2 regions of the Dorea chungnamensis genome follow, and region 2 is predicted to be linked to the other one. Evidence: predicted binding sites of a transcription regulator. Region 2 holds the regulator's gene; the other holds the start of a gene.
The links. Region 2 encodes Rex, which represses fermentation and respiration genes when NADH is low (regulators of the CRP and FNR family bind a similar motif). Its sites were predicted from a motif close to ATTGTTAANTANTTAACAAT; they were not measured.
Positions count from the first base shown of each region.

Region 1 (15,633 bases), on a different contig from region 2:
TTTTTCCTGATTGGGTTATATTTATTTATGCGACATTGCTGGAATATGTATTTGCGCTTGAGAAAAAAGAAGAATTCAATTTATTTGGGAGGTTTATTAAAGAAGAATTATTTTTATCATCATTTTAAGACGGCATATCGGTATTTATTTTTATTTACGATATTACATATCTGCGTGCTTTTTGTGTTTTCGCGAGAAGTAACCACATCTCTGATTGAAGAAGAACCAGAGACAATGTTCCCATATGATTATGTATGTATGGCGATTGAAGATGATATGCCTATATTTGAAGAGATAAAAAATGAGAATCAGGCGGAAGTGTTAAGTTATCCAATGGTTCGAGTCAGTAACGCAGATAATTCTACAGAAATCAACGGTGCAATGGAGTGTATACAGCCTCAGGGACAACATATCGGAATCTCAGAGTCTACCTATCGAAAATTGTGTGAGAACATAGGAGAAAAGCCAAAACAACTGAATCTTGCAGAAGATGGAAGTGAAATATATGTCATCTATCAGGAAGATAAAAGTGTGAGAGCACATCCGATTGATTATTATATGGGGACGAAGACTCCTTATCTTCATATTGGACAGCCATTGATAGCTTATGATTATGTTAAACGAGAGAAATTATTTCAGCCACGTAAAGTTATTGGAATGGAGCGAACCAGCCTTATCGGCAATTTGAGACAGGGTGAACATGAGAATATTGTTGTGTTCTCGGATGAATATTTCGCAGAAGTTGAGGATATGTGGAAAACTACGATATACTGGAATGGTGAGCAGATCAGCGAGGAAGAAGCAATAGAAGATGTGACGATCCATCACTGGCCGGATCAACTTGTTTTAATAAATGTGGCAGATGATCAGAAACAAGATGTGGAAAAGAAACTGCAGATATTTGACGATAATCATGTATTTGATAATTCTTTTGACAGTGAGGTGCAGTCATGGTACTCAAAAACTACTCTCATTGATCAGATAAAGTCCGAACGATTTATGAATATTGCAGTCAGTATGTTTATCATGATAATTATGGCAATCGTAAGTTTGATCCTTCTCTACATGAAAGTAGAGTCTGAGATGGATGAGAAGAAGAGACAACAAGAATTTCTTGAGTGCATGGGTATGCGAAAAAGAGAACGCTTACAAATCATTAAGTCAGAATTGGGGTTCTACTTTTGGGTACCCATGACAATATCGATTATTTCGATTATAGTATTTACGGCAATAACGTGGAAACTGAGATTATTTTCACAGACTGACTGTATTGCATATTCCAAAGTATTGACAATTATTTTCCTTATTTATACAGCGGTAGAATCACTAGGGATGAAGTGCCTGGAGTATTATATCATAAGAAAAGTGGAGGGCAGCCATGGAAACAATCATTAGAACTGAAAAGCTATATAGAAGTTATTCAAAAACGGGCGGCAAGAAAGAACAGCCAGATGATATCCGGGTCCTAAAAGGGATTGACCTGGAGGTAGAAAAGGGAGAATTTGTTGGAATTATGGGAAAATCCGGCTGTGGAAAGACTACGTTGATTAAAGTGTTGGGATTAATTGATGAACCAACAAAGGGAACCATATATTTTAAAGAAAAGGACATCGATAAACTATGGAAAGACGAATTAGCAGATATCCGACGCAGAGAAATCGGGTTCGTATTTCAGGATTTTTATTTGATGGATAGTCTGTCCGTAAAAGAGAATATCATGCTTCCGATGATTCTAGATAAAGCAGAAGCTGAATCATGCATCGAAAGAGCTGAAAGCCTGGCAGAACAATTCGGCCTTACCCATCTTCTTGACAAAAATCCATACGAATTATCAGGTGGAGAGAAACAAAGAGCAGCAATCTGCCGGGCACTTCTAAATAATCCCGAATTAATCTTAGCCGATGAGCCTACCGGAAATCTTGACTCAAAATCCGGGAAAATCGTGGTAGATGAATTCATAAAAATCAATGAAGTTATGAAAAAGACCATCATTATGGTTACACATGACCCACAGATGGCAAGCAAATGCAAAAGAATCATATTCTTAAAAGATGGAATCGTGCTGGAAGATCTAAGACGTATTGGAAGCTGCGAAGAATTCTATCATAAAGTGTTAGAAAGAATGGCAGAATTGTAAATTGGGTACAGGGCATATGACGATTGGGTACACCACATTTTTTAATAGGGGACGTAGTAAAATTGCATTTTACTACGTCCCCTATTAATTAAATTGCTCTAGTATATTCTTTTAACCATTCTCTTTCTTCATCTGTCAGATGTGGTCCGATTTTTTCATATACTTCTTTATGGTAGTTGTTCAGCCATTCTTTTTCATCTCTGCTCATTTCATCAGGGTCAATTCCGTCTAGGTCGATTGGAGCGAATGTGATAGTCTCGAAGTGCATGAACTGTCCATATTTGTTCTTATTGCCTTTTTTTACGACAAATTCATTTTCAATACGAATACCGAATTTTCCATCTTCGTAGATTCCTGGTTCATCGGTGATGACCATGCCTTCTTCTAACTGATGATGTTCATTCTTGCTTGGAACGACATACCAGCGGAAGCCAGTCGGTGCTTCGTGGATGTTACCGAGGTATCCGACGCCATGTCCGGTACCGCACTGATAGTCGAGATCAAGATCCCAGATTGGGCCTCTTGCAAGGACGTCAAGATTGTATCCGTAGCATCCGTAAAGGAATTTTGCACGGGACAGGCGCATCATGGCACGTACAACAGCAGTAAAGTATTTTTTCATCTGCTGGTCAACAGAACCAAGGATAAATGTTCTGGTGATATCGGTAGAACCTTCATAATATCCACCGCCAGTATCATTTAAGAAAAATGCGCCGGATTTAAGTTGTACGTCAGACTCTTCGCAAGGAGAGTAGTGCATCATGGCTGCGTGGTCGTCAAATGCACACAGTGGTTCGAAACTGTCGCGGATATAGCCTTCTTGTTCTGCACGAAGCTCCGTTAATTTTGCAGCAGAGCTAAGCTCTGTGATTGGTTCTTTGTCATAACGTGTTTTTACCCAATACATGAATTTGGTGATTGCAACACCATCCTTGATATGAGCATTTTTGATGTTCTTAAGTTCTACATCATTTTTCATGGCTTTCATAAGGATAGTTGGATTTGCAGCTTCTACGATTTTGCAAGGGATATTCTTGTACAAAGCGTAGTTCATTTTCATTGGGTCAATCAGTGCAACACTGTCAGTGCTGATATTCTTGATATCTTCATAAATATTATTGTAAGGATGAATATTGACGTTATTCTTCTTTAATTCTTCATGGATTCGGTCATCCAGTTTGGAGTCGTCAACATATAGTTCAACAGCATCCATGGTTACGATTGCATAGGAAAGCAGTAATGGGAAGAAATCGATATCATCTCCACGGACATTCAGAAGCCAGCATACATCATCAAGAGAAGCAATGATATGTGTATCTGCTCCGTTTTCTTCCATTTTCTTTCTCACGCGTGCAAGTTTGGAAGCTGTACTCTCGCCAGAATATTTTTCTTCCAGGAAGAATGCTGGTTTTTTAGAAAGAGATGGACGGTCTTCCCAGATTGCATCAATCAAATCTTCAGAATAATCAATCTGAATATTCTTTGCTGTTAATGCATCTTCATATTCCTGACCTTCTCCCATGGAAAGCACACGGCCATCGAAGCCTACCGTGCCGCCTTCTGGTACATTATCGCATAAATATTCTGTGATAGATGGAGTATCACCCACGAACATTTTCATCAGTCGGATGCCGCTTCCTTCCAGTTCGTTAGTTGCCTGGAAGAAGTACCTTCCATCTGTCCATAGACCACCGTCATCTTTTGTAATCACGGCTGTACCATAAGAGCCACTGAATCCGGTAATGAATTTTCTTGCCTTAAAATGTTCTCCTACATACTCGCTCTGATGGAAATCGGCAGTAGGAACAACATATGCATCAATCCCTTTTTCAGCCATCAAAGCACGAAGTTTTGCAATTCTTTCTGCTACAATTGTCATAATCAATTGCCTCCTTTATATTGTAATTTCATTATGAAATACACAGATATATTTTGGAAAATGTGATTTCCTGTAGAAAAAAAGGCTCCCGGGGAACCGGGAGCCCTTTCCTTCAAAAAGTAAATCCTTTTATGTATTGACTTATTTACCGCCAACCATTTCGTCAAATTTCTTCGTGAACGCTAACATGATAACACCGCAGGCGATGATCAGGATTGTAACGATACCGTAAGCTTTAACGAATGAGAACTGTGCAAGGAAGTTGTAAAGTGGACCATATCCTTTTCCAGCGAAGAAAATGATGAGTGGCCATACACCAAGCAATGTTCCAAGCAGTTTCTTAGGAGCATATTTGTTGATGAAAGAGTTTCCAAGTGGTGAGAAGATAACTTCACCGACAGACATAGCAACAGCTGTCAGGATGATAACCCAGATACCAACTGGATCTTTTGTTCCTTCACCGCTAAGGAATGCAGCAAGTACCATGGATGCTGTACAAAGACCAAGGATAATAATACCTACAGATGTCTTTGTGAACATTCCCCAGTCGCCCTGTGGTCTTTGTTTCATCTTAGCCCAGATTCCAGCGAATACAGGACAAAGAATAATACAAAGAAGACCATTCATAGAGTCAAACCATGCAGTAGGCATCTGGAAAGAACCGATGTTCCAGTTAGCCCATCCGGAACCGCCCTGCTCAATTGGACCAAATTCATAGTAAACTGGCATGTAAGCCATGTACCAGATTAACCAGAATACACCAGAGAACAGTGTTACGATTAAGATAGCGATAACACGATTTTTCTCAAGCTTTGTAAGAGGAGCATTGTCTTTCTCTTTGTCAGCTTTGTCAACATCTTCAGTTCTGTTGTCAACAAGGAATGGTTTTTTACCAGCATCACCTAAGAACTTCATTCCAAAGAGCCACCATGCACAGTCGATGAACATGAAGATTCCGCAAAGAAGGAACATGAAGCGATAGCTGTAGTTTGTAGCAACAAGAGTCAGGAATGTTGTTCCGCAGAATGAACCAATATTAACGAATGAATACTGGATACTGAAGATAGAGTCCAAAGTATCTGCGTCAGCTAATGGGAACAGACGTCCGTTGATACCAGATACATTTCCTTTGAAGAAACCTGTACCGATAGCAATCAGGATAATCATAACCCAAACCATACCTTTGCTCTGTGCCTGCCATGCACATAAATAACCAAGACCCATTAAAATCTCTCCGATTGGAACGAGGAGTCTTGGGCTAATCCAACGGTCAGCAATGTATCCACCGATAACTGGTGTGATATAAGTAAATGCTACCAGGTTGGAACTCATCAACGCACCCTCAGCTTTGGAAAGTCCAAGACCTCCTTCTGCTGCAGAAAGAACGATGAAGATGGCAACGCCCCATTTAGCAGCGTAGTATGCAAGTCTTTCAAGAGTGAAAGAGAAACTACATACATAGAAACCAAATGGCCATTTCTTTTTTGTTGTTTCCATTTTTAACCCTCCAATTAAAAATATAGTATTGTTTCGGTTTTTGTGTAGAAAAATGTCTACATTTAAAAACCATGATAAATATATCATAAATTAGACTAAAGTACAATAAAAAGTTAAGAAAAAGTTAATGAATAGTGCAAAATTCACAGTTGCTTTAACGTGCTGCCATGATAACTTGATATAATAAAAAAATAATTCGATAATATTTTAACAGAAAAATGCGAAAAGTATTGCATGGAGAGAAGAAAAACGATATAATACAATTGGCAAAAATTTGGTTCTACTTTACAATTAAGTATCAACCCAATTTAAATATGTAAGAAAATGGAGGACTATACTATGGGCAACATGGCAACAGAAAATGTAGCAAGTGCAAGAATTGCTTCTTTACTTGATGCAGGAAGCTTTGTTGAAATCGGTGGTGCTGTTACTGCCAGAAGCACTGATTTTAACATGCAGGAAAAAGACACTCCGGCTGATGGTGTAATTACTGGTTATGGAGTAATTGACGGAAATTTAGTATATGTATATAGCCAGGACGCAACGGTATTAAATGGAGCAATTGGTGAGATGCATGCGAAAAAGATTTCAAATATCTATGATATGGCAATGAAGATGGGTGCGCCGGTAATCGGTCTTGTAGACTGTGCTGGTTTTAGACTTCAGGAAGCGACAGATGCATTAGAGGCATTTGGTAATCTGTACTTAAAACAATCAATGGCTTCTGGTGTGATTCCACAGATTACAGCAATCTTTGGGACTTGTGGTGGTGGACTTGCTCTCGTCCCTGCTTTGACAGATTTTACCTTCATGGAAGCATCTGATGCAAAGTTATTTGTGAATTCACCAAATGCAATTCCTGGCAATGAGATTTCAAAGCTGGATACCTCTTCTGCAGAATATCAGAGTGAAAAGTCTGGTCTTGTAGATGTGGTGGGAACAGAAGCAGAAATCCTTGAAAATATTCGTGCCCTAATTTGTATGCTTCCTTGTAATAATGAGGAAAATGTTGCCTACGATGAGTGTACAGATGATCTCAACCGTGTATGTGAAGGGATTGAAAATGCAGTTGAAGATACTGCAATTGCACTGGCCAATATTTCTGATAGCAACGTGTTCTTTGAGACGAAAAAGAATTTTGCAAAGGATATGGTGACCGGATTTATTCGATTGAATGGGATGACAGTGGGTGCTGTTGCGAACCGTTCAAAAGTATACAATGAAAATGCAGAAGTTGTCGCAGAATTTGATGGCTCCTTGTCTGCTCATGGAGCAAGAAAAGCAGCGGAATTTATAACATTTTGTGATGCTTTTAATATTCCGATTCTTTCTTTGACAAACGTGTCTGGATTTAAAGCCGGAAAATGTGAAGAAAGAAATCTTGCGAGAGAAGCTGCAAAGCTTACTTATGCATTTGCCAATGCAACAGTTCCAAAAGTGAATGTTGTGATTGGAAAAGCATTTGGAAGTGCTTATGTAGCAATGAATAGTAAGTCTATCGGTGCAGATATAGTGTATGCATGGACAACTGCAGAGATTGGTATGATGGATGCAAATCTTGCAGCTAAGATTATGTATGCAAATTCTGATTCGGCTACTGTAAAAGAAAAAGCAGCAGAATACAAAGAATTGCAGTCAAGCCCGCTTTCAGCAGCAAGAAGAGGATATGTAGATACGATTATTGAACCAGCTGATACCAGAAAATATGTCATCGGTGCATTTGAGATGTTATTTACCAAGAGAGAAGAACGCCCGATGAAAAAACATGGTGCAGTTTAGAGAGGTGAGGTAAAGTGAGAAAAAAGATTAGTTTATTACTCTGTGTGCTTGCGACAATGCTCTGCTTTACCGCATGTGGAAGCGGCAATAAAACAATGGATTATGATGAAGCTACCATTGAACAGACGACAGAATTTCTGTTGAGTTATTGTGCGAGTACCGATGAAGCAACGCTCGAACAGTGGAAGTCCATGACAGATTTTAATGTTGAGCTACAGTTGACTGAGGCTGGGATCCCTGTTACGCAGGAAAGTTTCCTTGGAGCATTGGAGGCGTGGCAAGCGGCTACTAAAGAGTGTGGTGAATATATAGGTCATGGTGATTATACATTTGAGGCATCTACAGATGAACTTAAAGTTACAACAGCAGTTGAGTTCTCAGACCGTGAAGCAACGATTACATTTGTATTTGATGAAGATTCTTATCTGGACAGCATGACAGTTGATGCAGAATATTCAACAGGAGAAATATTGGAAAAAGCAGGATTAAATACGATACTTGGAATGGGAACGGTATTTATAGTACTGATTTTTATTTCATTCCTGATTTCCTTATTTAAATATATTCCTGCGATTGAGAAAAAATTCAAAAAGCAGCCTGTACAGGAAGTTAAGACAGAGAAAGCTCCTGTTCAGAATCTTTCTGCAGTTGAGACTCCGGTCGCAGATGATCTGGAATTGATCGCAGTCATTTCTGCAGCAATTGCTGCCGCCAGAGAGGCAGAAGGATGCAGCAAAGATGGATTTGTTGTAAGAAGTATTAGACGTCGTCCGTCAAATAAATGGAATGCATAACTACCCAAAGGAGGAATTTAAAATGAAAAATTATACAATTACAGTAAACGGAAATGTATATGATGTAACAGTAGAAGAAAAAGGTGCAGGTGTGGCATCGGCTGCGCCAGTAGCAGCACCAAAGGCCGCACCTGCTGCAGCACCAGCAGCACCAAAGACTGCTGCACCGGCTGCAGGAGCAGGTTCTGTTGAAGTAAAAGCCGGAGCTGCAGGAAAAGTGTTCAAGATTGAAGCAAATGTTGGACAGAGTGTAAAAAGAGGCGATGCGGTTGTAATTATTGAAGCAATGAAGATGGAAATTCCAGTTGTGGCACCAGAAGATGGAACAGTGGCAAGTATTGATGTGGCAGTTGGTGATGCTGTAGAATCAGGAGCTGTTCTTGCTACATTAAACTAGAGACATAATCTGATTATGTTTATTTAACACGACTGGAGGTTAAAAAATGGAATATATAACAACAACATTAGGAAACCTCGTGCATCAGACAGCATTTTTCAGTCTCACATGGGGCAATTTGATCATGATTGCAGTTGCATGTTTTTTCCTATATTTAGCAATCAGACATGGGTTTGAACCTCTGCTCCTGGTACCAATTGCGTTCGGTATGCTTCTTGTAAATATCTATCCAGATATTATGTTGCATGCAGATGAGGCAGCCAATGGAACCGGAGGATTACTTTACTACTTCTATGTTTTGGATGAGTGGTCAATTCTTCCGTCTCTGATATTCCTCGGGGTAGGTGCGATGACAGATTTTGGGCCATTGATTGCTAATCCAAAGAGTTTCCTGCTGGGAGCAGCAGCGCAGTTTGGAATTTTTGCAGCATATCTTGGTGCAATGGCAATGGGATTCTCTGATAAAGCAGCGGCAGCAATCTCTATTATTGGTGGTGCAGATGGACCGACTTCTATCTTTCTTGCCGGTAAATTACAGCAGACGGCATTAATGGGGCCGATTGCGGTGGCGGCATATTCTTACATGTCACTGGTTCCGATCATTCAGCCGCCAATTATGAAGTTATTGACAACTGAAAAAGAGCGAAAGATTAAGATGGAACAGCTTCGCCCAGTTTCTAAATTGGAAAGAATTCTTTTCCCGATTATTGTTACTGTTGTAGTGTGTACGATTCTTCCGACGACAGCACCGCTGGTTGGTATGCTGATGCTTGGTAACCTGTTCCGTGAATCGGGAGTTGTAAGACAGCTGACTGAGACTGCCTCTAATGCATTGATGTATATTGTAGTAATCTTGCTTGGTACTTCTGTAGGTGCAACAACGAGTGCAGAAGCATTCCTGAATATGGACACCATTAAAATTGTTGTTCTGGGACTTGTAGCATTTATGTTTGGTACAGCAGCCGGAGTATTGTTTGGTAAATTGATGTGCTATGCAACGCATGGAAAAGTAAATCCTTTGATTGGCTCTGCCGGTGTATCTGCAGTTCCAATGGCGGCCAGAGTATCACAGAAGGTAGGTGCAGAAGCGGATCCTACAAACTTCCTTCTGATGCATGCGATGGGACCGAACGTAGCGGGTGTAATCGGTACTGCAGTTGCAGCCGGAACATTTATGGCAATTTTCGGCGTAGGTGTATAATGATCTAAAAATTGTTGATAGATTATAGGAGGATATAAAATGGCAGAAATTGAGAAAAAACCAATTAAAATAACAGAAACCATTCTGCGTGATGCACATCAGTCTCTGATTGCTACCCGTATGACAACAGAACAGATGCTTCCGATTATTGAGAAGATGGATAAAGTAGGATATCATTCAGTGGAATGTTGGGGAGGTGCTACATTCGACGCATCCCTTCGTTTCCTGAAAGAAGATCCGTGGGACAGACTTCGCAAATTCCGCGATGGATTTAAGAATACAAAATTACAGATGTTATTCCGTGGACAGAACATCTTAGGATATCGTCCGTATGCAGATGATGTGGTAGAATATTTTGTTCAGAAATCTGTAGCTAATGGTATTGATATCATTCGTATTTTTGATTGCTTAAATGATCTGCGCAATCTGCAGACTGCAGTAACTGCAGCTAATAAGGAAAAGGCAGAGGCTCAGGTGGCTCTTTCTTATACTTTGGGTGATGCTTATACATTAGAGTATTGGGTTGATATTGCAAAGAGAATTCAGGACATGGGCGCGGATTCTATCTGTATTAAGGATATGGCAGGTCTCTTGAAACCATACCAGGCAACAGAACTGATTGGCGCGTTAAAAGAAGCTGTAGATCTTCCGATCCAGCTTCATACGCACTATACATCAGGTGTTGCATCTATGACTTATTTGAAAGCTGTAGAGGCTGGAGTGGATGTCATTGATACAGCAATGTCACCATTTGCACTTGGAACTTCTCAGCCGGCAACAGAAGTTATGGTTGAGACTTTCAAAGGTACACCATATGATACTGGATTTGACCAGAACTTATTGGCTGAGATTGCTGATTACTTCCGTCCGATTCGTGACGAAGCATTGGAAAGTGGTCTGTTGAATCCAAAGAACATGGGTGTTAATATTAAGACTCTGTTATATCAGGTACCAGGTGGCATGTTGTCAAATCTTACTTCTCAATTGAAGGAGCAGGGTGCAGAAGATAAATTCTATGATGTACTGGAGGAAGTTCCGAAGGTACGTAAAGATTTGGGAGAACCACCTCTTGTAACTCCTTCTTCCCAGATCGTAGGTACACAGGCTGTGTTTAACGTGCTGATGGGTGAGAGATATAAGATGGCAACTAAAGAGACAAAAGATATCTTAAGTGGTAAGTATGGTGCAACTGTAAAACCATTTAACGAAGATGTGAAGAAAAAAGTATTGGGTGAAAATGCTGAGACGATTACCTGCCGTCCGGCAGATTTGATTCCTGATGAATTGGATACATTGCGCAAAGAGTGTGAGCAGTGGATTCAACAGGATGAGGATGTTCTGTCTTATGCGTTGTTCCCGCAAGTAGCTGTTGACTTCTTTAAATACAGAGAAGCACAGCAGACAAAAGTGGATCCAACAGTAGCTGATACGGAAAATGGAAGTTATCCGGTTTAATTCAGAGATATAGAATGACAGAAAGCATGATAAGAACAAGGTGTGCAGATTTTTGCACACCTTGTTTTGGTGAAGAAGAGTAGAATCTTCAGATGTCCTCTTGAATCTTAAGAGGTTTGGCTATATAATGGAAACAATGTTGAAATGGAAAGAGAAATGTCACATGCAAAGTAAAAATGAGTTGTTAAAGAAAATAGAAGACGGTTATCCGAAATTCAGTAAAGGTCAAAAAAAGCTGGCAGATTTTATTCGTGAAGATTATGACAAAGCCGCTTTTTTGACGGCTGCGAAGATGGGAGAAGAAGTCGGAGTCAGTGAATCTACAGTCGTTCGTTTTGCAACAGCGCTTGGATATGACGGTTATCCGGGATTTCAAAAAGCACTTGGGGAGTTGGTACGGACGAAATTGAATTCCATCCAACGTATGGAAGTGACTTATGGACGTATCAGCCAGGGAGAGATTCTGACCTCTGTATTACAATCCGATATTGAGAAGATAAAACTGACAATGGAAGCAATTGACCATGAGGCATTTGAATTGGCTGTGGATACGATATTGAATGCCAGAAAGATCTATGTGGTTGGCATTAGAAGCTGCGCTCCTTTAGCCAGTTTTTTGTGCTTTTATCTGAATCTTGTCTGTGATGATGTAGTGGCTGTGAATACAAATAGTTCCAGTGAGATTTTTGAACAGTTACTCCGCATTAATGAGGAAGATGTCATTATTGGAATTAGTTTTCCGCGATATTCTATGCGTACACTGAAAGCATTGGAGTATGCAAGTAATCGAAAGGCGAAAGTAATTACTTTGACAGATAGCGTACATTCTCCTATGAATTTATATTCTTCATGTAATTTAATTGCAAGAAGTGATATGGCTTCAATAGTAGATTCATTGGTTGCACCTTTAAGTGTAGTTAATGCGTTGGTGGTTGCTTTGTGTATGAAGAAGCAGAAAGAGGTTATTTCCACTCTGGAGACATTAGAACGGATTTGGGATGAATATCAGGTGTATAGTAAAGATGAATTGAATATGGTAGGCGATAAGGTGGAATTATCGGGAAGTGTCGAAAATGAAAACGCAAAGGATATGAAAGATGAGTAAAGTGTTGATAATTGGCGGGGGCGCGGCAGGAATGTTCGCATCCATTATTGCAGCGAGAAATGGGCATGAAGTCCTGGTGTTTGAAAGTAATGAAAAACTAGGGAAAAAGCTATTCATCACAGGAAAAGGAAGGTGTAACTTGACCAACGCATGTGATATGGATGTGTTATTTGATTCTGTGGTTTCAAATCCAAAGTTTTTATATAGTAGTTTTTATGGGTTTACGAATCAGGATGCCATTGCGTTTTTTGAAGAACTTGGACTTCGGACGAAGATAGAGCGTGGGGGCAGGGTGTTCCCGATATCTGACCATTCTTCTGATGTGATTCGTGTTCTTTCCGATGAGATGCATCGCCTTGGAGTTGAAATATCTCTTCGGACAAGAGTGAAAAAGGTCGTATCAGAGGAAGGAGTATTTCATCATATTATATTAGAGGATGGCACGATAGTTGCTGGAGATGCTTGTATGATTGCAACGGGTGGTTTGTCCTATCAAAGTACAGGGGCTACTGGAGATGGATTTCGATTTGCGGAGGATCTGGGACACCATGTTACAGAGTGTATGCCATCACTTGTTCCAATAGAGACAAAAGAATCGTGGGTAAAAGAGCTGCAGGGATTATCCCTGAAAAATGTAAACATAACTATTTGTGATGGTAAAAAGATCTTGTATGATGAATTTGGCGAAATGTTGTTTACCCATTATGGTGTCAGTGGTCCCCTAATTTTAACTGCCAGCAGTTATGTGGGAAAGAGGTTAAAAACAAAAGAATTACGTCTTTCAATCGATTTGAAGCCCGCACTTTCGGCTGAACAGTTGGATCATCGGATATTGAAAGAATTTGAAGAAAATCAGAATCGTCAATTTAAAAATGCGGTTGGAGGATTATTTCCTTCCAAATTAATCCCGGTTATGATAAAATTGAGCAATATTCCGCCAGAGAAGAAAGTGAATATCATTTCTAGAGAAGAAAGAAGGTTCTTTGCAGAGTTGATTAAGAATCTTTCAATTACGCTGACTGGACTTCGTGATTATAATGAAGCGATTATCACAAAGGGTGGTGTCAGAATAAAAGAAATTGATCCGAGCACCATGGAATCCAGAATGATAAAAAACCTTTATTTTATTGGCGAAGTCTTAGATCTGGATGCTGTAACGGGGGGATTTAATCTTCAGATTGCGTGGTCTACTGCGTATGCGGCAGGAAATAGTATTATATAGAGTGAAGGAGAAGAATATGAAAGGAAAATATCAATTTAGATATATAGAAACAGAAGAAGTATTGACAGATTTTTTGAAAGTCCATGGAATGACTAAGATTTCAAAAAATTATAAAATCGTGGTTTTTACGGGAGGAGTATTCGTATTATTGTTCATGCTTGTATACAGTAATGTATTACATGGTACGGCGGGCAGCATTGCCTTTTTCGCGTTAAAATATCTTGTGTGTTGGGCGCTGGCTTTTGTTATAGCAGAAGTTCTGGCAAGGACTTTCGGGAAAAAGATGGAGATGCTTGCGTCAACCGGAGACGGGCAGACAATGTATGAAGAAAGAATGAAAAAATGGAAAGAACCTTTTAATGTAAAACTGGAATTCGGTAAAGATTCTTGGACGAGTTTTGTACATGGTAATAAACAGACGCTTTATTATAAAAATGTAGAGCGAATTATCGAAAGTGAAAAGATTATAGCAATGATTGTTTATGTAGAAACTGGCGGAAAGAAATTCTTTGGTTTTCCAAAGGATGGGATTCAGGATGCTGATATTGAAGAATTTAAACAATTTTTAATACAGAAATGTACTGGAGTTAAAAAAGGAATCGAAAAAGTAAATATTGAATAAAGGAGAAATATCATGGGATATAATGTGGCAATTGATGGTCCAGCAGGTGCAGGAAAGAGTACGATTGCAAAATTAGTGGCAAAAGAAAAGGGATTTATCTATGTTGATACCGGTGCCATGTATAGAGGTCTGGCGATTCATTTCCTGAATCAGGGAATTCAGGCGGATGAGACGGAAAAAGTGATTAAGGCATGCCAGGATGCTGAAGTAACCATTCGCTACGAAAATGGTATCCAGCAGGTTTATCTGAATGGAGCAAATATTACTTCCAGATTGAGGGATGAGGAAGTAGGAAATATGGCATCTATGACATCGGCAATCCCAGAAGTAAGAGCCAAGTTATTGGAGCTTCAGCAGAATCTTGCACGTACACAAAATGTGATCATGGATGGCAGGGATATCGGAACGTGTGTATTGCCGAATGCTGACGTGAAGATATTTTTAACTGCAAGTGTTGAGACGAGAGCCAAGCGTCGCTATGAAGAGCTGATGGCAAAGGGAGTCCCTTGTAATTTGGAAGAAATTGAATCGGACATTCGAGAAAGAGATTATCGTGACATGACAAGAGAGATTGCTCCGCTGAAACAGGCTGAGGATGCAGTAAAGGTAGATAGTTCTTATATGACAATTCCTGAAGTTGTGGATAAAATTGTCGAATTGTGCAGGTGATGTGGATTAAGGAGAGAAAAGAATGGAGATAGAGTTGGCAAGAACAGCGGGATTCTGTTTTGGTGTAAAGAGAGCTGTTGACACTGTATATGAACAGGTAGAACAGCACCGGGAAGATAAAATCTATACCTATGGTCCGATTATCCATAATGAAGAAGTGACAAAAGATCTAGCCAAAAAAGGAGTTGAAGTGATTGACTCTGAAAAAGAATTAGATGCAGTGGATAAAGGCGTTATTATTATTCGTTCTCATGGAGTAGCCAGAGACATATATAAAAAAATACAGGAAAAAGGCCTGACTTGTGTAGACGCTACCTGTCCTTTTGTAAAGAAGATACACAGAATCGTTGAGGAAGAAAGCAAAAAAGGGGCGTTTATTGTCATTATTGGTAACAGCGAACATCCGGAGGTAGAAGGAATCAAAGGGTGGGCAGGAAAACAAGTAATTGTTGTACAGACAGCAGAAGATGCCAGACAGTTTCAGTTGAAAGATGCTGAACAGAGGGTCTGCGTCGTTTCTCAGACGACATTTAATTACAATAAATTCAAAGATTTAGTTGAAATAATCTCAAAAAAGGGGTATGATGTAATTGTTTTAAATACGATTTGCAATGCAACAAAGGAACGTCAGGAGGAGGCTTGTGAAATTGCAAAGAGAGTAGATGCTATGGTGGTTATCGGCGACAAACGTAGTTCAAATACTCAGAAGTTATTTGAAATATGTAAGAATGAATGTTTGAATACGTACTATATACAGACACTTGACGATTTGGATATGAATCAATTAAGGTCCGTGGAAACAGTAGGTATTACAGCAGGGGCATCCACGCCCAATAATATAATTGAGGAGGTTCAAAATAATGTCAGAATTAACTT
Region 1 is NZ_JBDOHT010000012.1:37,886-53,518, reverse strand. It holds gene ABE613_RS11185 (ABC transporter permease family protein) at 1-1,395, shown strand, start outside; gene ABE613_RS11180 (ABC transporter ATP-binding protein) at 1,379-2,137, shown strand; gene ABE613_RS11175 (aminopeptidase P family N-terminal domain-containing protein) at 2,226-4,016, opposite strand; gene ABE613_RS11170 (peptide MFS transporter) at 4,158-5,513, opposite strand; gene ABE613_RS11165 (acyl-CoA carboxylase subunit beta) at 5,853-7,292, shown strand; gene ABE613_RS11160 (OadG family transporter subunit) at 7,307-8,086, shown strand; gene ABE613_RS11155 (biotin/lipoyl-containing protein) at 8,109-8,483, shown strand; gene ABE613_RS11150 (sodium ion-translocating decarboxylase subunit beta) at 8,530-9,684, shown strand; gene ABE613_RS11145 (oxaloacetate decarboxylase subunit alpha) at 9,724-11,139, shown strand; gene ABE613_RS11140 (MurR/RpiR family transcriptional regulator) at 11,303-12,244, shown strand; gene ABE613_RS11135 (BaiN/RdsA family NAD(P)/FAD-dependent oxidoreductase) at 12,237-13,466, shown strand; gene ABE613_RS11130 (YcxB family protein) at 13,483-14,088, shown strand; gene cmk ((d)CMP kinase) at 14,101-14,757, shown strand; gene ispH (4-hydroxy-3-methylbut-2-enyl diphosphate reductase) at 14,780-15,633, shown strand, end outside; gene rpsA (30S ribosomal protein S1) at 15,618-15,633, shown strand, end outside.
Region 1: a site for Rex is predicted at 5,709-5,728, ahead of ABE613_RS11165 (acyl-CoA carboxylase subunit beta). Genes of this name have one in related genera too.

Region 2 (15,633 bases):
TTTGACATGTGCTACATGGCTGATCAATTCCATCGCAGGCTTCAAAGGAACATTTTCTTTAACAACTTCTTCAGACGGATACATTCCATAAGTTGCGATTCCGGCTCTTACCAGATCCATGTTCGTTTCTTCCAGATCAATGATCCCCGCACTATTGGAACAATGATAATAAGTAAATGTAACTGCCTCTTTTGTCAGAGCATCCTTCATCCAACAATACTCTTTCATCTGTTTTCTGGTAAATGACTTATCCGTCTCATCTGCTTTTGCAAAATGTGTAAACATTCCTTCCATAACGAGATTCGGCATCCTGCTAATGTTCGTAATATGCTCTACACTTTCTTGACAGGTTGGAAAACCTAGCCGTGACATTCCTGTGTCCAACTTGATATGAATATAGGCATTCTTTCCCATGCTGACTGCGAGATCTGATACTTCTCTTGCCATCTCCTCTGTATACACAGTCATACGGATTTCATGCTCAATCATTGATCTCCTCTGATCCTGGAAGATACATCCCAGTACGAGAATGGGTTTTGTGATACCTCTGTGGCGAAGGATAACTGCTTCCTCAAGCGTTGCGACTGCATAACCCCAGATGTATTCTTTCGTACTAAGAAGCCTTGCTATCTGAACAGCTCCATGCCCATATCCATCCGTTTTAATAACTGCCAGCATCTTAACACCATCTTGTATATTTGCCTTCATCATCTCAATATTATATTCTATTGCATCAAGATCAATCCTTACACAGACTCTCGTATAATTCTTCACTTTTTACCTCCTCCTGCTCTTTAAATGCATTGGATAGATACTCCGTCAAATCTCTTGCCAAAACACTATAACTTCCTTTATCGATACGGGCATAATCACCTGCTCTTCCATGTAGGTATGCTCCCAAAACAGCGGCTTTCCTACAACTGAGTCCTTGCGCCAAAAGCGCAGCTATTATTCCCGCCAGTACATCTCCAGAACCAGCTTTTGCCATTGCCGAATTACCCGACATATTTACATAGTTTCCTTCAGAAACTGATGCAACAATAGTTCTGGCATCTTTCAGTACACAAGTCCATTGACTTTTTTGAACAAATGAATCCAGTATATCCATCCTATGTTGTTTTAATTCCTCTACACTTATATGTAACAGCCGTGACATCTCTTTCATATGTGGTGTTATCACAAAATCTGTATGATGAATCTTTTGAAGATAAGCGTTATGCTCCGCAATCAGGTTCAAACCATCTGCATCAATCAGACAAGGTACTTTCACATGCTCAAGAGTTGCCTTCAATATTCTCCTGGAACGCTCACTGATTCCTATTCCAGATCCAATACAAACTGCATCTGCCCATGTTAAAAGATTTAACAACTCAGTCTTATCAAAAATGTCATAAGTTGTAATAATTGCTTCCGGAAGGAGCTGCTGTAAAATAATCCTATTTTCTTCCGGTGTATAGATCTGTACCAGTCCTGCTCCAGACATATATGCCGCTTTTGCATTCAGATAAGCCGCTCCAGACATACCTTTACTTCCTGCAATTACAAGTAACTTCCCATATGTCCCTTTATTCGAATTTTCTTTTCTGGCTGGCAGAAATTTACAATATTCCTTCTTCTCATAAGTATATGCCGTTTTTTCGGTAGCAATTATTTTTTCCGTATGGATTCCGATATCAGCTACAATCACTTTACCAGAATATTCCTTTCCGGGATAGATTGCAAGTCCCAGCTTTTCCATTTGAAAAGTCACCGTAATATCTGCACGGAAAGCAATTCCAAGGACACTTCCATGATTCGCAGATATTCCAGATGGCATATCTACAGCAAATTTTACAGCCTTTGCTTCATTCATCTTCTGAATAATCTGAAAATATTTTCCTATAATCTCACGGCTAAGTCCAACACCGAACATCGCATCTATTATGATACTATATTCATCTTCTTTGTACTCTTTGAATATCTCAACACCTGTTTCCCTTAATTTACTCATCTGCTGTTTTGTTTCATCCGTACGATGAGATTCATTTCCTACAAAACAAACTGTCACAGGATACCCTTTTTCCTTTAAAAGTCTCGCTATCGCAAATCCATCACCACCATTATTCCCTGAACCACATACGATACACGCTTTGGACAGATCAAGCTTTTCCGCCTCCATAGTCTCTACACATCTCTTTGCAGCACGCTCCATTAACTCCATAGACGGAATTCCCAGTTCCTGTATTGTATATTGATCCGCCTTTTTCATTTGATTTCCATTAAGCAGATATCGCATAATCTCACCTTCCAAGTTCATTTTATAATATAAAAGGACGTGTAAAAACCAGCCCGTCTGCGCATGCCAGTCATTACACGTCTTTGCTTATTATTTCTTATGTTCTTCGTTATATCGGCTAATATTGTATGATAACTGCATTAAGCTTTCAGACAAGTGTACATTTTCAACAATTATATGATCCGGCAGATTCAAATCTGTATGGGCAAAATTCCAAATTGCACGAACACCATTGTCTACCAGCATATTAGCCACTTCAATTGCCTTATCCTTTGGAATAGTCAAAACTGCAATCTCAACATCATTTTGTTGGACAAATGTCTTTAACTCATCCATCATACGAATCGGCACGCCTCTGATTGAAACACCCACCAATCTTGGGTTGACATCAAAAATTCCTTTTAATACAAATCCTCTCTTCTCAAAAGCTGCATAATTAGCAAGAGCCTGCCCTAAATTACCAGCTCCTATAATAATCATATTATGAGCCTCTTCCAAGCCAAGAATCTTACCAATCTCTGTATACAAATATTTAACGTTATAACCATAGCCCTGCTGACCGAACCCACCAAAATTGTTAAGATCCTGACGAATCTGAGATGCAGTCACTTTCATACGCTTACTCAAATCGTTAGACGAGATACGCTCCACTCCATTTTCAAGTAGCTCTCCTAAGTATCGATAGTATCGTGGCAATCTACGGATGACCGCCTGGGAAATCTCTCTCTCTTCCAATAGTCTCACCTTCCATTTCATTCTAAGAAATATTATATAGAATTGTGTGAACAAAGTCAAACTTTTAGTTGTATTTTGTCCTATTTTCGCTATAATGAAAACGAGTGAAAAAGGAGGATATGAAAATAATATGATATTAGCATGTCACGGAATCAGTAAATCTTTCGGCGAAAAAGTGATTATCGCTGACGGTTCTTTTCATATAGAAGATCACGAAAAAGCAGCTCTTGTTGGTCCCAATGGAGCGGGAAAATCAACGCTTTTTAAAATGATTGTAGGTGAGCTTCCTTCTGACCGCGGAGAAGTAATTTTAACCAAAGGCAAAACCTTGGGATATCTTGCACAGCATCAGGCTATGCAAAGTGGAAGCACTATCTATGAAGAAGTGAAACTTGCCAAATCTGATATCATCGAAATGGAAACACAGATCCGTTCCATCGAATTAGAATTAAAACATTTAGAAGGTGATGCATTGACATCACGCCTTGAAACATATAATCGTCTGACAGCTTCTTTTGAACGCCAGAATGGTTATGCATATGAAAGTGAGATTAACGGGGTATTAAAAGGTCTTGGTTTTACAGAAAATGATTTTTCTAAACCCGTAGATACCCTTTCTGGGGGTCAGAAAACCCGCGTCTCTCTTGGTAAATTATTGCTCACCAAGCCAGATATCTTGCTTTTGGACGAGCCTACTAACCACTTGGATCTAAACTCTATAGCTTGGTTAGAAACTTATCTTCTGAATTATCCAGGAGCCGTTCTGATCGTATCTCATGACCGTTACTTTTTGAACAAAGTAGTGACTAAGGTCTTAGAAATCGAATCTGGAAAATTGATGACCTATAATGGAAATTACAGTGATTATGCTGCCAAAAAGCAGCAGCTTCGTGATGCTCAGATAAAAGAATATTTAAATCAGCAGCAAGAAATAAAGCATCAGGAAGCCGTAATTGAAAAGCTTCGTTCTTTTAATCGTGAGAAATCTATCAAACGTGCAGAAAGCCGTGAAAAGATGTTGGAAAAGATCCGTCCTGTAGAGAAACCCTTGGAAGCAAATAATGAGATTCACTTAACATTAGAGCCTTCTTGTGTCAGCGGTAACGATGTTCTGTCTGTTGAACATCTAAGTAAATCATTTCCAAATCAAGTTCTGTTTCAAGATATAAGTTTTGACATTAAACGCGGGGAACATGTTGCAATCATCGGTGACAATGGAACGGGGAAAACAACACTTTTAAAAATCTTAAATCAGGTAATATCAGCAGATTCCGGTACATTTACATTGGGAACTAATGTAGCGATCGGATACTATGATCAGGAACACCATGTACTACATATGGAAAAAACCATTTTTGACGAAATTTCAGATGATTACCCGGATTTGACTAACACGAAGATCAGAAATATGCTGGCCGCTTTTTTATTTACTGGGGATGATGTGTTTAAACGGATCGGTGACCTAAGCGGTGGAGAACGTGGCAGAGTATCTTTAGCGAAGCTGATGCTTTCGAAAGCTAATTTTCTGATTCTTGACGAACCAACAAACCACTTGGATATTCCATCAAAAGAAATTCTGGAAAAAGCATTGAACAACTATACCGGAACTATCTTATATGTTTCACACGATCGTTATTTTATCAATCAGACAGCAACAAGGATCCTTGATCTGGTGAATCAGACTTTTGTAAATTATATAGGGAATTATGACTATTATCTTGAAAAAAAAGACGAGCTAACAACCATTTATGCTGGTGCCCCGTCTTCTGTTTATATTCCAGGAACTGCAAATTCTGCTATATCTTCTGGCAAAGACTCTGTTGCAGCAAATGTGTCAGATTCTAAGCTCGACTGGAAGGAACAAAAAGAAGCACAGGCTCGCGAGCGAAAACGAAAAAACGAACTGAAGAAAACCGAAGAACGCATCACTACTCTTGAAGAGCGGGATGCTAAGATTGACGAAATGATGTTGCAGGAAGATATTTTTACAAGTTCCATTAAATGTCAGGAATTAGCCAATGAAAAGGCAGCTATTGCGGAAGAACTTGAAGAGCTGTATATAAAATGGGAAGAGCTGGCTGAATAGCTACAGCTCTTCCTTTTTCAGTAATTTCCATGGACGTTCTTTTCCAAGCCATCCCATTTCTTTCCAATAATTATCATCCACCGGACTCATTCCTTTTTTATGAAAGCTTCTCATAATATAGAACAGAGCACGAGTCTTGATTCCTGGATTCACTCCATCTGGATCTTTGGAAATCTTTAATACAAGCTTACTCAAATCTCTGTCAATCCGCTCTTTCTTATCTGCACTGACACCATCCCAACCAAGCGATGCCACCGACATTCCGTAGGTATACACTCTAGCGGCACCCCAGAACTGGAGACTAATCTTCATATCCTTAAGCGTAGATCTCACGCCGCCTCCCGCGGCAGTTGCAATACACACTGCCTGTTTTCGAAACATAGAAGCTCCCGGTCTGTGAACCATAAAACGATATCCATAATGATCCAACATAGATTTCATCGCTCCCGTTACATGCATGACATGAACCGGTGAAGTCAGAATCAACAGGTCAGCTTTATCAATCAAGCCAGTCAACCGCTTCATGTACATTAGATAATCAAAACATTTTGTCTCATCTTCCATAATACATCTTCCACAGCCTCTGCAAAACTCAGGCATATCCTTCGGTAGAAATAGTTCAATTACCTGATCCTCCTTTGTAGCAATCTTATCAATCAACATTTTTCCCACATGATAAGTAGAACCCTTTCGCATAGTTCCATTAATCATCAATATATTCATCTTCTATACTTCCCCCATTCATATAATCTACATCTGATGTCTAACAATCGTATATTCATCGCCATAACTATAATATGGGCAATCGTAATATGTATTGGTCACAAATCGATACAATTCATCCTCATCTAATGCCATCTGACAAGTGAAACATTCATAGTCCTCATCATATTCATAATGAGCACATGATTCACAATTACTCTTCACGATACACAACTCCTTCCTGGGAACAAGTATAACATATTTTTCATTTGGGTACACCCTAAATGTAAAAAGGGGACGTAGTAAAAGTTAATTTTACTACGTCCCCTTTTTACTATTAATTACTACAATTTCTCAGCAATTGCTTTTATAAACTCTTCACTATTCAACACAGTTGGATTCTCTAAAGTTGTAATTAAAGCAAGATCTTTGGTCATTTTTCCTTCTTCAATTGTGTCGATCGTTGCTTTTTCAAGCTTATCTGCAAAATCCATCAATTCCTGATTGCTGTCTAATTCACCACGTTTTCTCAACGCTCCGGTCCATGCAAATATAGTGGCAACTGAATTGGTTGATGTTTCTTCTCCTTTTAAGTGTTTATAATAATGACGCTGTACTGTTCCATGTGCAGCTTCATATTCATAATAACCTTCTGGAGATACCAGTACAGAGGTCATCATAGCCAATGAACCGAATGCGGAAGAAACCATATCACTCATTACATCTCCGTCATAGTTCTTACATGCCCAGATATATCCGCCTTCTGATTTCATAACGCGGGCAACTGCATCATCAATCAACGTATAGAAATATACGATACCAGCTTTTTCAAATTTTTCTGCATATTCTGCATCATAGATTTCCTGGAAAATATCTTTGAATGTATGATCATATTTTTTAGAAATCGTATCTTTCGTCGCAAACCACAGATCCTGCTTGGTATCCAGAGCATAATTGAAGCAGCTTCTTGCAAAACTTTCAATGGATCCGCACAGATTGTGCATTCCCTGTGCAACACCTGGTCCTGCATAATTATGTACCAGTTCTCTCGTTTCTGTTCCATCTTCGGCAGTATAAACCAGTTCTACTTTTCCAGGTCCCGGAATCTTCATCTCCGTATTCTTATAAACGTCACCATAAGCATGTCTCGCTATTGTAATTGGTTTCTTCCAATTCTTCACACAAGGTTCTATTCCCTTTACCACAATTGGAGCGCGAAATACTGTTCCGTCAAGAATAGCACGGATTGTTCCATTCGGACTCTTCCACATTTCTTTTAGATTATATTCTGTCATACGTGCGGCATTTGGTGTGATTGTTGCACATTTCACTGCTACTTTATATTTTTTAGTAGCATTTGCAGAATCGATGGTTACCTGGTCATTGGTCTCATTTCTGTGTTCCAGTCCAAGATCATAATACTCCGTGTTCAGTTCAATAAATGGTTCCAGAAGATTCTCTTTGATCATCTTCCACAAGATTCTTGTCATCTCATCTCCATCCATCTCTACAATTGGTGTTGTCATCTTAATCTTTGCCATCTTGCTTCTCTCCTTTTTGATTTACTTCTCCATATGGAGGTTCTCCATAACATTCATGATATGCTGATTCGCAAGCATTTCAGCCTGATCAGCGTCTTTATTCTTAATTGCCTCAAGAATACCTTTATGTTCCTCGATTGATTTCTGTGCTCTGTCCTTGGCACCTACCGACAAAGTACGTGCCATCTTCACATATTTGTGAAAATCAGATAATACATGTTCTAGTATACGACTGTTGGATGCCTCATACAAGACTTTATGAAATTTACCATCCAATTCAGATACCTGTGCCGCTTTTCCTTCACTCTTTTTTTGCAAATGAAACTCTGACAATAGAATAATCTCCTCTAATTCTTCTATCTGTTCATCGGAAATATTATCTGTCGCCCATCTTGCACATAAGCCTTCCAAAAGAGATCTTATTTTATAAATATCATGTACATCTTTTTGAGTAATACCTTTTACATAAGCTCCCTTATTAGGAATGATCGTCACCAGCCCCTCTAGCTCCAACTGTCTAAGCGCCTCCCTAACTGGCGTTCTGCTGACTCCCATTTCTTCTCCAATGGAAATCTCTCTTAATTCATCATCATCTTTATATACTCCAGAGAGAATATCTTCACGGAGTTTTTGAAATACCTTTCCTCTAAGAGAATGGTCTTGATATTCTTCCATGTTCTGCTCCTTCTTCGATTCTATTTCTCCTGGACAAGGCTGACTCCAAGCTGTTTACATGCATCATCAATAACAACAAGCAATTCATTATCTGTCAGTACCGTAACACGGCCTTCCTCATACTCTTTATCTACCCATGCCTTCACCATTATTACTAATTCTGAATTTTTATCTACTTGTTTTTCTTCAGGCAGATGAAAGTACGTATTGATCCAATGCGCAATCCCAGCAAGACCAGATGTATTGGATACTGCAACCAACGGTGGTCGTTTGAGGAATTTATCTGTATCAAATATATTATAAATCTCTTCATTTTTTAATAGTCCATCTGCATGAATACCCGCTCTGGTAACATTAAAATTCTTTCCTACAAATGGTGTCCTTGACGGAAGCTGATATCCTATCTCTTTCTCGTAATACTCTGCAAGATCTGTAATTACCGTTGTATCCATACCATCCAATGTTCCTCTTAACTGTGCATATTCAAATACCATAGCTTCCAAAGGTGTATTGCCAGTACGTTCTCCAATGCCAAAAAGTGAACAGTTTACACCGCTTGCACCATATAACCATGCAGTTGTAGAGTTACTGACTGCTTTATAAAAATCATTGTGACCATGGAACTCAATTAATTCGCTTGGCACACCCGCATGAACACGAAGTCCATAGATAATTCCAGGAATAGATCTTGGAATCACAGCTCCTGGATAGTTTACTCCATATCCCATCGTATCACAGACACGAATCTTCACTGGAATCTTATATTCATCCATTAATTTCATAAGTTCCAGACAAAATGGAATAACGAAACCATAGATATCAGAACGCGTAATATCTTCCAGATGGCATCTCGGGCTCACTCCAGTTTCCAGACATTCACGGATCACTGATAAGTAATGATTCATACACTCTCTTCTTGTCATCTTTAATTTATAAAAGATATGATAATCAGAACAGCTTACTAGAATTCCAGTTTCTTTCATTCCAATCTCTTTTACCAGTTCAAAATCCTTTTTACTTGCGCGGATCCAACTAGTCACTTCCGGAAACTTATATCCTTTTTCCATACACCTATATACTGCATCCCGATCCTTCTTGCTATACAAAAAGAATTCACTCTGGCGAATCTTTCCCTTCGGTCCACCTAGTTTATGAAAATAGTCATAGAGTGTCACAATCTGTTCTGTGCTATATGGCGCGCGAGACTGCTGACCATCACGAAATGTAGTGTCTGTAATCCAGATTTCATCCGGCATACTATGGGGTACAATACGATCGTTAAATGCAATCTTCGGAATCTCATCATAATGAAATAGATTCCGGAATACATTCGGTGTATCAACATCGACCAGAGGATACATATGCTCCTCCAATTGAAGCAAATTCGAATGCTTGTCCAAATAAACTTTTCTATTTTCCATAATACACACTCCTTAAAATGACATTACCAAAACAAAACATTATTTTATATCTTAATGTGTATAATTGTATACAATTATACATTTTGTGTCAAGGGGAATTTTTCTCTCTTTATACAAAAAGAGACAGAAAATTCTAACAAATTTTCTGTCTCTTTAATGTTGTGAATTCTCATCTCATTTTAGTATAGCTTTGCTCCAATCTCTCTTGGACGGAATCCTTCATCTTCAAGTGCCATCAGTATATCATGTTTATGTTCTGTTCCGAACGCCTCCATAGTGATACGAAGTTCTACTGCCGCATTTCGGTTGGTACTTACGAACTGATTATGTTCCAACTTGATAACATTTCCCTGTGCATTGGCGATGGTTGCCGCAACTCGTACCAATTCACCTGGTTTATCCGGAAGAAGTACGGATACAGAGAAGATTCTGTCTCGTTGTATCAAACCATGCTGTACAATAGAAGACATGGTGATTACATCCATATTTCCACCACTTAAGATTGCAACTGCCTTTTTACCTTTCAAATCAAGCTGACGCAGAGCTGCAACTGTCAGCAGACCCGAATTCTCTACTATCATCTTATGGTTCTCTACCATATCCAAAAATACGGCAATCAATTCATCATCAGCAACCGTCAGGACACTGTCGATATTCTCTTTTGCATACGGAAAAATCTTTTCTCCAACACGCTTTACAGCGGTACCGTCTGCAATTGTATTAGCACTATCTAGGGTAACAGGCTCTCCTGCTTCCAGAGCCGCTTTCATGCTTGCTGCGGCAGCAGGTTCTACACCAATTACCTTAATCTTAGGATTCAGCATTTTCGCAAGCGTTGATACACCTGTCACCAGACCGCCGCCGCCAACCGGCACCAGAATATAATCAACTGTAGGTAATTCCTGAACAATCTCCATCGCAATCGTACCCTGACCTGTTGCGATTGCCAGATCGTCAAATGGATGTACAAACGTATAGCCATTTTCTTCTGCAAGTTTCAATGCATATTCGCAAGCATCATCATAGACATCCCCATGTAAGATCACTTCTGCTCCATAGCTTTTCGTTCGATTTACTTTGATAAGCGGAGTGACCGTTGGCATTACAATCGTTGCTTTGCAGCCAAACTTCTGAGCAGCGTACGCAACTCCCTGAGCATGATTTCCTGCAGACGCAGTAATCAATCCTTTTTCACGCGCTTCTTCTGTCATCGTGCTAATCTTATAATATGCCCCCCTTACTTTATATGCACCTGTATACTGCATATTTTCCGGTTTCAAATAAATCTTTCCGCCAGTCTGCTGACTAAGGTATTCACTATATACCAATTTTGTCGGATTTGTAACCTTTTTTACAAGTTCACTGGCTTCTTCAAATTTTTCTAATGTAAGCATTGAATATTTCTCCTCTCTTATTCTGCTGTAAATAAAGCGTTTACAAAAGTATCTGCGTCAAATTTCTGAAGATCATCTATAGTCTCCCCTACGCCAATATATTTGACTGGAATCCCAAGTTCAGCCTGTATTGCCACAGCAATCCCCCCTTTGGCAGTTCCGTCCATTTTTGTCAAAATGATTCCTGTGATGTCTGCTACTTCATTAAATTCTTTTGCCTGCTGCAATGCATTCTGACCTGTTGTAGCATCTAGAACGACCAATGTTTCCCGAAATGCTTCTGGATACTCACGATCAATAATTCGATTCATTTTCTTTAATTCTTCCATCAAGTTCTTCTTATTGTGGAGTCTTCCGGCAGTGTCACATAACAGCACATCCGCATGTCTGGCCTTAGCAGCCGCAACCGCATCATATACAACCGACGCAGGATCAGAACCTTCCTGTCCACCGATCAGATCTGCCTGTGCCCGGTTTGCCCATTCTTTTAACTGCTCCCCCGCTGCAGCTCGAAACGTATCCGCAGCAGCCAATATAACTTTCTTATTTTGTGCCCGGAGTTTACCGGCTAATTTTCCAATTGTTGTAGTCTTTCCGACACCATTGACTCCGATTACCATAACAACCGACGTCTTTTTCTCGAACTCATAAGCAGTTTCACCTACATCCATCTGTTCTTTGATACTGTCAATCAATATCTGTCTGCATTGTGAAGGTTCTTTGATATGCTGCTCTTTTACTTTGGTTTTCAAATCATCCAGAATATCATAAGTAGCCTGAACACCAAGATCTCCCATGATTAGAACTTCTTCCAGCTCTTCATAGAACTCATCATCTATATGAGAAAATCCATTAAAAATACTGTCCATCCCAGATACAATATTATCCCTCGTCTTACTGAGACCTGAGACCAGACGTTTAAAAAAACCTATATTTTCCTTATTCTCTTCTGTCATATCGTCCTCCTATTGCTCCAACTCATCTTCTAACAAACTTACAGATACAAGTGTAGATACACCTTTTTCCTGCATAGTAATACCATACAGTCTGTCGGCAGCAGTCATTGTTCCCCTTCGGTGTGTAATTACAATGAACTGTGTATGTTTCGTTAATTTATGCAAATATTGCGCAAACCTCACAACATTGTTATCATCCAATGCCGCCTCAATCTCATCCAGCAGACAGAACGGGGATGGTTTTAAATTTTGAATAGCAAATAATAGCGCAATAGCCGTCAAAGCTTTCTCGCCGCCGGATAATTGCATCATATTCTGCAATTTCTTTCCTGGCGGCTGAGCAATGATTCGAATACCCGCTTCCAGAATATCTTCATCTTCCATCAGCTCCAATGTACCTTTTCCACCGCCAAACAACTCTTTAAATACTGTATCAAATTCCTTGGCTATCAAGGCAAACTGCTCCTGAAACTGTTTACGCATCGCAGTATCAAGTTCTTCAATGATCTGTTCCAGCGTTGCTTCTGCCTCCACCAGATCATCATACTGTCCTTTTAAGAATTCATATCGTTCGGATACACTCTTATATTCTTCTATCGCGTTAACATTCACATTTCCAAGTGCACGGATCTCACTTTTTAATTCCTGTATCCTCTTTTTCATCTTTGCAAGATCCGTCAGATTTTTGTCTCTTAACTCTCTTGCATGGTTAAACGTAATCTCATATTCTTCCCACATATAATTCATCTGTTTGTCAGAGGATGCCTCATAATTCTCTCTCTGACTCTCCAGACGGAATATTTCTTTATCAAGACTTGACATATGCTTGGACAGATCTTCACGTTTTTGCAGGAATACTTTGTGTTTTTGGTTTAATTCTTCACGTTCTTTTTTGAATTTTTCTATTTCATTCTGAATCTCTTTAAATAAATCTTTTGAATTCTCTATAGTCTGTCGCAGTTCTGTGATCTGCTCCTCTTTTTCTTCGATTTCCTTTGAAGTACCACCTTTACTCTTCTCCAATTCTTTTAATTCATTCTGAAATTTACCGATTTCTTCTTGAATACGATTTACATTCTCTATCACGAATGTAAATTTTTGTTCCAGACTGGCATATGCAAGATGTATCTCTTCTGTTCTTTTTAACTTCAAAGTCTCTTCTTCATGTTCTTTATCAAGAACTTTCTGTTCTTTTTCAATTCGTTCTGTCAGATCCTTTTCAAGCGTTTCTGATGTATCTAACTCAACATTGATGGATTCCTGATTATCAATAATGTCTGTAATCTGTTCATCCAGCCTTTCTGACTCTATTCTAGTCTGCTCAGAAATCTCATTTGCATTTTTCATTCTAGATGCTGCCTGATCGGCATTCATTTTTGCCGTGTTCTGAATGACGTATGCTTTCTGGAGTTTGTTACTGATCTCATCCAGTTTCTCATAATAACCAGCACGCTCTTTTCGCAAGGCTTCGGAAGACGCTTCCATCTCATCCATCTCTTGCTTCAGTTTTTTAACTGTTTTTTCAAACTCCTCTATTTCACGTCGTCTGCTCAACAGATTGCTGGAATTTTTAAAAGCTCCACCAGTCATGGAACCTCCAGGATTAATCAATTCTCCCTCTAACGTTACAATGCGTATAGATTGTTTGTACTTTTTTGCAATTGCAATTCCATGATCAATATGGTCAACAACAAGCGTCCTTCCAAGCAAATAATCTGCTAATGATTTATACTGGCTTTCCACCTTTACAAGTGTATTCGCAGTACCGATAACGCCTTGTTCATGTAAGGCTTCCGGCTTCCCGATTCCTGAATAGGCATGAATTGTAGTCAACGGAAGAAATGTTGCACGTCCAAACTTGTTCTTTTTCAAGAACTGAATCATCCGTTTGGCTGTTTCTTCATCTGTAGTTACAATATTCTGAATATTACCTCCAAGTGCTGTCTCAATGGCAATCTCATAATTTTTATCCACTTTGATCAGATCAGCAACAACGCCTAACAATCCTTTTTCTCTGTCCCTATTGTCCATTACTTTTCGAATACTATTACCATACCCATCATAACGCTCAGTAATATTTTTTAAAGATTCTAATCTGGATTGCTCTCTGTGAAATGCTGTCTGTCCGATACGAAATTGCTCCGTCTGCTTTGCCAGTCGTTTCTGAAGTTCTTCAATTTTCGTCTCATACTGACTGCTCTCTTCAGACAGTTCAATAATCTTAGAAGATACTTCTTTTAATTCATTCTGATAACCTTTTAGTTTTTTGCTCTGTTCCCGGATCTCCGTTTCAGATTCCTGAATCTGGCGATCCATTCCAGCCTTTCTGACATGAATCTGCTCAAGCATGGTATCGTATTTTTGAATCTTTGCCTTAGTAGATGCCCTGCTATTCAACAATTCCATGATATCATTTTTATTTTTATCTACAGAAGCAGTGATTTCTGCAATCTTGGATTGAACATCAATCAGCTCTTTTTTGGCCTGTTCTTCAAGATGCATCTGTTCATCCATCTGTTTCTGGATCGCTTCCTGTTCTGACTTTAATTCTTGAAGTTGACCCTCACGGACATTTATTTCTGAATCGATAGTTCTTGCACGCTGATCGTAATGTGCATCATTCATATGCATACTGCGAATCTGCTCTTTGAACAATTCTATCTGATTCTCAAGCTGCTGTTTCAACATATTAGTCTCATTGAGCTGACTTTTCGCTTTTTCAATCGATGCATCAATGCCATCAACTTGTTCTTCCACAGATTCATATTCTGTTTTCATGGCATCATATTGACTGCTTGCTTCTCCAAGTTCTTCTCTGGTCACGTCAAGCTTTTCATCAATTCCCTGAATCTGTTCCTGTAGTCTCTCAGTCTCAAGTAAGAACATGTTAATATCATACGTTTTCAACTGTTCTTTCTTTTTTAAGTATTCTTTTGCCGTCTCTGCCTGTCTCTCCAGAGGTCCGACCTGCTTCTCAAGCTCTGCTAAAATATCATTTACCCGCAAAAGATTCTGCCGTTCTTCTTCCAACTTTTTGACGGACATGTTTTTTCGGCGTTTGAATTTTACAATTCCAGCTGCTTCATCGAATAATTCTCTTCGTTCCTCTGGCTTACCGCTTAGGATTTTGTCAATCTGTCCCTGACCAATAATAGAATAACCTTCTTTTCCAATTCCGGTATCGTAGAATAACTCATTGACATCTTTTAAACGACAGGCGCTCCCATTGATTAAATATTCACTTTCTCCAGAACGATATAGTTTTCTGGCGACTGTTACTTCTTCATAATCAATCGGGAGCTGATGATCTGAATTATCCAGTGTAATTGCCACAGAAGCATAACTTAGAGGCTTCCGATTCTCCGTACCGGAGAAAATAACATCTTGCATACTTCCACCACGCAATTGTTTTACACGCTGTTCTCCAAGCACCCATCGCACGGCGTCCGCAACATTACTCTTGCCGCTTCCGTTCGGTCCTACAATGCCTGTAATCCCGTTATGGAAGTCAAATTTAATCTTGTGTGCAAATGATTTAAACCCTTGCACTTCTATGCTTTTTAAATACATTCTACACCTACTTTATATTCATCTTGTGCAGCTTCAAAATACTCTGGTAAGCTGCGTCTTGCTCTGCCGCTTTTTTTGTACGGCCCGTACCAAGGCCATAGACCTTTTCTCCAATAGAGACGGCCACATGAAACGATTTATCGTGATCAGGACCTTCTTCTCCAATCAGTCTATAGGAAATGACCTCTTTAAAATTGGCCTGTACAATTTCCTGCAGGATAGTCTTGCTATCATAAAAGAGCTTTTTATTCTCAAGATCTTTCAAGATAAATCGCTGA
Region 2 is NZ_JBDOHT010000004.1:25,990-41,622, forward strand. It holds gene alr (alanine racemase) at 1-774, opposite strand, end outside; gene ABE613_RS04685 (NAD(P)H-hydrate dehydratase) at 740-2,275, opposite strand; gene ABE613_RS04690 (redox-sensing transcriptional repressor Rex) at 2,366-3,010, opposite strand; gene ABE613_RS04695 (ABC-F family ATP-binding cassette domain-containing protein) at 3,141-5,096, shown strand; gene ABE613_RS04700 (flavodoxin family protein) at 5,097-5,819, opposite strand; gene ABE613_RS04705 (DUF6472 family protein) at 5,847-6,023, opposite strand; gene ABE613_RS04710 (NADP-dependent isocitrate dehydrogenase) at 6,143-7,339, opposite strand; gene ABE613_RS04715 (GntR family transcriptional regulator) at 7,361-8,014, opposite strand; gene ABE613_RS04720 (hydroxymethylglutaryl-CoA lyase-like TIM-barrel protein) at 8,035-9,435, opposite strand; gene ilvA (threonine ammonia-lyase) at 9,615-10,829, opposite strand; gene ftsY (signal recognition particle-docking protein FtsY) at 10,847-11,785, opposite strand; gene smc (chromosome segregation protein SMC) at 11,795-15,355, opposite strand; gene rnc (ribonuclease III) at 15,363-15,633, opposite strand, start outside.